2 regions of the Geobacillus sp. LYN3 genome follow, and region 1 is predicted to be linked to the other one. Evidence: a T-box and tRNA genes for the amino acid it is inferred to sense, from the RefSeq annotation. Region 1 holds a T-box; the other holds one or more tRNA genes.

Region 1 (3,936 bases):
GAGATAAGAAATTACTATGAGAATAAAAAAAGAGAATGGGAAAGGCAGCGCGCCTTTTTGCAATCATATGTGGAAAAGTGCGAAAATGCATGGTATATGTCTCCGTTTCAGCTGCAATGCTGCACGTATTTTCATGAAACAATGCAAGCGTATTGGTTTGCGGAAACGGAGCTAGAGAAATGGTATGAAAAAATGAAAGAAACAAAAAAATGGAGAATTGCCTGGATTCACGGAAAGGCACGGCTTTCACATTATATAGAGATGGAAAATGATAATCGTTATTTTTTTAGTTGGGAACGCGCCAGTTGGAACTCTCCGCTTTTCGATGTCATCATGGCGCTTCGTTATCATATGCGCACATTTCCGCCGATCGGTGATGAATGGGTGGAAGGGATGGAAGAATACGGAAAAACGTTGCCGATGTTAGAAGAGGAATGGTCCTTTCTTTTCAGCCATCTTGCGCAGCCGCATTTTTTATATCGCTGCATTTATGAGTATGAGATGAAGCGGCAAAACAGAAAAAGTGAACGGGAATATGTTTCCAAACTGCAGCGCCGTTACTTTACAATGAAAAATATGGAGTATGTCGTCATGCGCCTTGTCCAGAGAAAAGAAGCAGAAGAAGCTAAATCCACTCCAGATGAAACGCCACCGCAATAAGCACAAAAATGGCCAATAAGATGACATCAAACGTCGTGGGTAAAAAAATGGTGCGAATCGCTTGAAAAATCGTGATTGGAATAATCACTTGCGCACAAACGGCACGAATTTGCCGAAGCCATGGCGGCCATGAATAATAGTTAAATCGTTTCATCGAGCATTTCCTCCCTCGGGCATGTTACTATTAAAATATGATTGGATATTGTTTTTGTCACCAAAAACGAAGAAATGGAATAAATAAATAAAAACTTGGCAAAGATGATTGACGATGAAACAAGTTTTTCGTAGTATAATAAACAGAAAAATAATAAAAAAGCGAAGACAGGGAAGAGTACAACGAATAACGCCTTCAGAGAGGGAAATCAGTAGCTGCGAGATTTCCTAGGACGGTTATCGTTGGAAGGTCGCCCTGGAGCTGCTTCTTTGAACGGTGTTTGCCTAGTAGAGGAAGCCGGTCGCAGACCGTTATCGCAATGAAGTGCTTAAGCAAATTCTTTTTGCTTAAGAAAAAAGGTGGTACCGCGAAAGAGTCTCCTTTCGTCCTTTTTAGGATGAAAGGAGTTTTTTATTGATAAGAAGGAGGGAAAACAAAATGGAACAAAAAGATATTACAATGTCTACGAAATACGACCATAAAGCCGTAGAAGCCAATCGATATCAATGGTGGCTTGACGGAAAATTTTTTGAAGCAACGGGCGATCCTGATAAAAAGCCGTTTACGATTGTCATCCCGCCGCCAAACGTAACAGGGAAACTCCATTTGGGACATGCGTGGGATACGACGCTGCAGGATATTATTACACGCATGAAGCGGATGCAAGGCTATGACGTTCTATGGCTTCCGGGAATGGACCATGCCGGAATCGCCACACAGGCAAAAGTAGAAGAAAAGCTTCGCAAGCAAGGACTTTCCCGCTATGATTTAGGACGGGAAAAGTTTCTTGAGGAAACGTGGAAATGGAAAGAAGAATACGCGAGCCACATTCGCCAGCAATGGGCAAAATTAGGGCTTGGCCTCGATTATACGCGTGAGCGCTTTACGTTAGATGAAGGTTTATCGAAAGCGGTGCGCGAAGTGTTCGTATCGCTTTACCGAAAAGGGCTTATTTATCGAGGCGAATACATTATTAACTGGGATCCGGTAACAAAAACGGCGTTATCGGATATTGAAGTGATTTATAAAGAAGTAAAAGGCGCGCTTTATCATATGCGCTATCCGCTTGCCGACGGCTCCGGGTATATCGAAGTGGCAACGACCCGTCCGGAAACGATGCTCGGCGATACGGCGGTTGCCGTTCACCCAGATGACGAGCGCTATAAACATCTCATTGGCAAAACGGTTATTTTGCCGATTGTCGGCCGCGAAATTCCGATTATCGCCGATGAGTATGTCGATATGGAATTCGGATCGGGTGCGGTGAAAATTACACCGGCACATGACCCGAATGACTTTGAAATCGGAAACCGCCACAACTTGCCGCGCATCCTCGTTATGAACGAAGACGGCACGATGAATGAAAACGCGATGCAATATCAAGGGTTGGACCGTTTCGAATGCCGCAAGCAAATCGTTAAAGATTTGCAAGAACAAGGAGTGCTATTTAAAATCGAAGAACATGTGCATTCAGTTGGGCATAGCGAACGCAGCGGAGCGGTTGTCGAGCCGTATTTGTCGACACAATGGTTCGTCAAAATGAAACCACTCGCGGAAGCGGCCATTCAGCTGCAAAAAACGGAAGGAAAAGTGCATTTCGTTCCGGAACGCTTCGAAAAAACGTATTTGCATTGGTTGGAAAACATTCGCGACTGGTGTATTTCCCGTCAATTATGGTGGGGGCATCGCATTCCGGCTTGGTACCATAAAGAAACAGGAGAAATTTATGTCGATCATGAACCTCCGGCTGATATCGAAAACTGGGAGCAAGACCCGGATGTGCTAGATACGTGGTTCAGCTCTGCCCTATGGCCGTTTTCAACGATGGGCTGGCCGGATACAGAGGCACCGGATTACAAACGCTATTATCCAACCGATGTGCTTGTCACTGGATATGACATCATTTTCTTCTGGGTATCGCGCATGATTTTCCAAGGTCTTGAATTTACCGGGGAAAGACCGTTTAAAGATGTATTAATCCATGGTCTTGTCCGTGACGCGCAAGGAAGAAAAATGAGCAAATCGCTCGGCAACGGGGTTGACCCGATGGATGTCATCGATCAATACGGCGCCGATTCGCTTCGCTTCTTCTTGGCTACTGGAAGCTCGCCTGGGCAAGATTTGCGCTTTAGTACGGAAAAAGTCGAAGCGACATGGAATTTTGCCAATAAAATTTGGAATGCATCCCGCTTCGCGCTGATGAACATGGGCGGAATGACGTACGACCAGCTTGATTTAAGCGGTGAAAAAACGGTTGCCGACCATTGGATTTTAACGCGTTTAAACGAAACGATTGAAACGGTGACAAAACTTGCCGAAAAATATGAATTCGGTGAGGTCGGCCGCGTGTTGTATAACTTCATTTGGGATGATTTATGCGATTGGTATATTGAAATGGCGAAGCTTCCGCTTTATGGGGATGATGAAGCAGCGAAGAAAACGACTCGTTCTGTATTGGCATATGTGCTTGACAATACAATGCGCCTGCTTCATCCGTTCATGCCGTTCATTACCGAGGAAATTTGGCAGCACCTTCCACATGAAGGAGAGTCAATTACGGTAGCGAAATGGCCGGAAGTGCGCCCTGAACTGTCAAACAAAGAAGCGGCGGAAGAAATGCGTCTTCTTGTTGACATTATCCGTGCAGTCCGCAACATTCGCGCCGAAGTGAACACACCGTTAAGCAAACCAATCAAGCTGCACATTAAAGCAAAAGACGAGCATATTCAAGCGACATTGGAAAAGAACCGCGTGTATTTAGAACGGTTCTGCAATCCGAGCGAACTGTTGATTGCAACTGACATCCCAGCTGCGGAAAAAGCGATGACAGCGGTCGTTACTGGTGCGGAATTAATCTTGCCGCTTGAAGGGCTCATTAACATCGAAGAAGAAATCAAACGGCTCGAAAAAGAACTTGAAAAACTCAACAAAGAAGTCGAGCGCGTGCAGAAGAAGTTAAGCAATGAAGGTTTCCTTACGAAAGCGCCTGCGCACGTGGTGGAAGAAGAACGGAAAAAAGAAAAAGACTACTTAGAAAAACGCGAAGCTGTTCGCGCGCGCCTTGCCGAATTAAAAAAATAGACAACGCGCCGCCGCTTCTTTTATCATGAAGACGAATCCAA
Region 2 (3,936 bases), 1.4 Mb from region 1:
ATGGATCCTCAAACGGGAGCGGTCAGTGTGCCGATTCAGCACGCTTCCACGTTCCATCAATTTGATTTTGATACATTCGGCAAATATGATTATAGCCGCTCAGGCAATCCGACGCGCGAAGCGTTGGAAGAGACGATTGCGGCGTTAGAAGGCGGGGTGCGCGGTTTCGCCTTCTCATCCGGAATGGCGGCGATTTCCACCGCTTTTCTCCTCTTGTCCAAAGGCGATCATGTGCTTGTGACGGAAGACGTTTACGGCGGTACGTACCGAATGATTACCGAGGTATTGAGCCGCTTTGGTATTGAATATACGTTCGTTGATATGACCGATTTGCATGAAGTAGCTTCCCATATTCGCCCGAATACAAAAGTCATTTACGTTGAAACCCCATCGAATCCGCTTTTAAAAGTGACCGATATTCGCGGGATTGTGAAGCTTGCAAAGGCAAATGGCTGTTTAACGTTTTTAGATAATACGTTTATGACTCCCGCTCTGCAGCGTCCGCTCGATCTTGGTGTCGATGTCGTCCTTCATAGCGCGACGAAATTTTTATCGGGGCATAGCGACGTTGTTGCCGGGCTTGCCGTTGTCAAAGACGAGGAACTTGCCAAACAGCTGTACAAATTGCAAAACTCTTTCGGAGCGGTGCTCGGCGTCCAAGACGCATGGCTTGTGTTGCGCGGATTAAAAACGCTTCATGTCCGCCTCGAGCAATCATCGCAGTCAGCGCTAAAGATAGCCCGTTATTTAGCGAATCATCCGAAAGTGGAAGAAGTGTATTATCCAGGGCTTACGTATCATCCGGGCCATGCGATTCAGCGCTATCAGGCATCAGGATTTGGCGCGGTATTATCGTTCCGCCTTGCCGATGAAGAAGCGGTCCGGACGTTTGTAAAGCATGTTCGCATCCCTGTATTTGCCGTCAGCTTAGGAGCAGTCGAATCGATTTTATCGTATCCTGCCAAAATGTCACATGCGGCGATGCCGAAAGAAGAACGGGAGCGGCGCGGCATCACGGACGGCTTGCTGCGTCTTAGTGTTGGCCTTGAAGCCGCTGACGATCTAATTGCCGATTTCGAGCAAGCACTGTCATATGTCAAAGAAACATCATCATCCACTGTTTCAGCACGATAAAATAAAAAGGTATGCGCCAAAAGAAGCTGCCTCGCGCATACCTTTTCGTTTATTCTGTCAAATGAAATGTCTCTGCTGATAATATAATCATGTGATCAAAGGAATAAATATAGAGCGCTAAATAACATAATGATGTATTGAAAGCGGGGATTTACGATCGTTCTTGCCCTATTGCTTGTGCGCGACAATGCCGTACAGCGATTGACACCCAATCGCTAGATGAAAATTTTTTAAAAAAGTATTTGACAAAGATCAGGCATATCCATATAATAATAGATGTGTTCAACAGAATATGATTCCGTAGCTCAGCTGGGAGAGCGCCACCTTGACAGGGTGGAGGTCGCTGGTTCGAGCCCAGTCGGAATCACTAAAGTGTGGAGCTTGAAATCCTTGCGTATCAAGGGTTTCAAGCTTTTTGTTTTTTATAGCAGGCACTCAAAATGGTGCCAAAGTTACGGTTGGTGCCATTTTGGTGCCGAAGCATTTTTAGTTTGATTTTGATAACAGGGCATCGATTTGATTAGCAGCTTTCTTATTAAAATAAATATAAATTATGTTTTTTCATAAATAAAGCAGCATAATTGAATATGCTGCTGGTATGCTATTTATTTGCTATTAACTTCAACGTAAGAAGGAATCGGACAAGCATCTTGCTTTAAAGAATCGTACTGTGAATGTGGATCAATCTCCACATCTTTTGTGCGCGCTTCAAACCAAGATGTGATCAACGGCTGTAGAGAAGAATCGATATCTAATAACGTTGTTACGTGAACCGGGTGTGCACGATTTGTTAGTTTTACACTCATGACATCAAAAATTCGCTGTAGCAAAGAACGCTCAAATTGCAATTCAAGCAACTTTGCCCGTTTCGTTACGAGTGTTTCTACTGTAAAGGCACCTGAGCGAAGCTGTACATGCGCATCTTCTAACTTAAACGCTGTATTACGGTATTCTCGAATACGATTGATATAAGTAAACACCAACACAATCGCACCAAAAATAAAGAAAATGGGTTTCCAAAATCCAATGGCAGCAACGAGGCTTGCAAAAATTGGTGGTCGAAGCCAAATCAACTTTTTTGCCTTAGGGGATGCATAATGTGTCATGCTACGCAGTTGAAATTCTGGCAGCATGATTGCTATTAATTCATGTGCTTTTTCCGTTGGTAAGTACGGGAAAAATTCATTAATGTTTTGGTCCTCACCTGGCAAAATTTCCCCTGCTGAAATAAGTTTAATTGTTGTCACACCGAGCAACTTTTGATAGCCGTTTTGTTTGTAAATGACCGCTTGTACTTTGTCTTTGCGAATGGAAAAGCTTTGCTTAGAAAGCCAGCCTTTTTGTACATAAATGCGTTCATTGTCCATTGAAATGGTATATTGATAGTAGCTATTAAACGTTTTAAAGACGCCGATACCGACAGCTGCTAATACGGCAAGTAAGACTAGCAAGATGAGCAGCCATCCTGAAAGATGAGACATAACCTTATCTACATTAATATATTTTTCTGGATGTACATCTGACCATATATTTAAGCCAATAGGAATGATGGCTAAAAAACTGAAGGACAATAGGGAAGCTTTCAAAATATCACGAATGGTAGTGGTGAAAAGAATTTGACGTTCAGATTCATTGATGGCTTCCTCAGCATGCTGCTCTTGATTCCCATTTCGTAAAACATAATCCTCTATCTTGATGCAATCCACTTTATTTACAAATTCCAATGTCACATCGCTAGTTGCTTCTCCTGTTTCCATTGTGATCGATTGTACGCCAAATAATCGTTGCAAAACATTTGCCTTCGTTTGCACATTCTCAAATTTTTCACGTGGTATAAATTGCTCTGATTTAGAAAATAGGCCCTTATGTATATGAATGCCATCTTCGGCAAATACAACTTTAGTAAATAATGTCTCATAGATGCGAAACAGTAAACTGAATCCGAAAACCGCAATCGCACCCCATTGCACAATATTCATGAACATAGAATTACTACCCGAATTTAGGAATAAAATGAAAAGTATAAACAGATTGCTTTTGATAAGGTCTAGCAGGTCATAGAATATTTTTAGCTTGGAATAGCGAAACGTCATACTTCATCAAGCTCCTTTAAACGGGCAAGCTTCGAAATATCATCGCGGAGCTTTATAGCAACTTCTTCCTCAATATGTGGAATGGTAACGCCACCTTGCATCGTTTTAATTTCAATGGAGCGGACACCATATTTTCGCATAATGATGCCTTGAGTCAATTCAATGGATTGTATTTTCGTCATCGGCACTACAACTTCCACTTTTGTCCAAATCCCGCTTTTAATGTATAAAAAATCATCCGTTAACCCGTATCGAAAAGTTTTATAGTATATCGGTGAACTTACAAAATAGGTCCACGGAATACCAATTATGGTAATGACAAACAGGGCGATCCAAACATACCGTAGCCAGCTCCACCAGTTAAAATAATCTGTGCAAAAATAAAGTCCAGTTATAACGACAAGGGCAATGAGTGATGTAATAAGTTCGTTTAAATTGCGTACCTTCATCGCTCTAGGTGAGATTTGTTGATACTGTACTTCCATACTGTTCTCTCCTTTAAGTTGGAAAATTATCCATTCAATTTCATTTACGGTGAATGATAAAAAAAGTTTCGTTTGAATAAACTGTGATTAAAATTTTTGTAAAACATCTATTTCGAAAAGTGAGAGATCTTTGAAGGAAAAAATAAGGAAATGTTTTTGGTGCTATGAGATACATTTTTGCACTTTACATAGCCCACAGTATATGAGTATGAGATGAAAAGCAA

What was found. A T-box is a leader RNA that pairs with one kind of tRNA and senses whether it is charged. The one in region 1 lies ahead of DCC82_RS13930 (valine--tRNA ligase), so its partner is inferred to be a tRNA-Val.
Region 2: it has a tRNA-Val gene. The T-box ahead of DCC82_RS13930 (valine--tRNA ligase) is inferred to sense a tRNA for this amino acid. The anticodon was not compared.

The regions. Positions count from the first base shown of each region.
Region 1 is NZ_QCWL01000001.1:2,652,457-2,656,392, reverse strand. It holds gene ysxE (spore coat protein YsxE) at 1-660, shown strand, start outside; gene DCC82_RS13935 (hypothetical protein) at 626-814, opposite strand; T-box leader at 970-1,208, shown strand; gene DCC82_RS13930 (valine--tRNA ligase) at 1,253-3,895, shown strand.
Region 2 is NZ_QCWL01000001.1:1,220,923-1,224,858, forward strand. It holds gene metC (cystathionine beta-lyase) at 1-1,134, shown strand, start outside; tRNA gene DCC82_RS06415 (tRNA-Val) at 1,429-1,501, shown strand; gene DCC82_RS06420 (PH domain-containing protein) at 1,740-3,227, opposite strand; gene DCC82_RS06425 (PH domain-containing protein) at 3,224-3,712, opposite strand.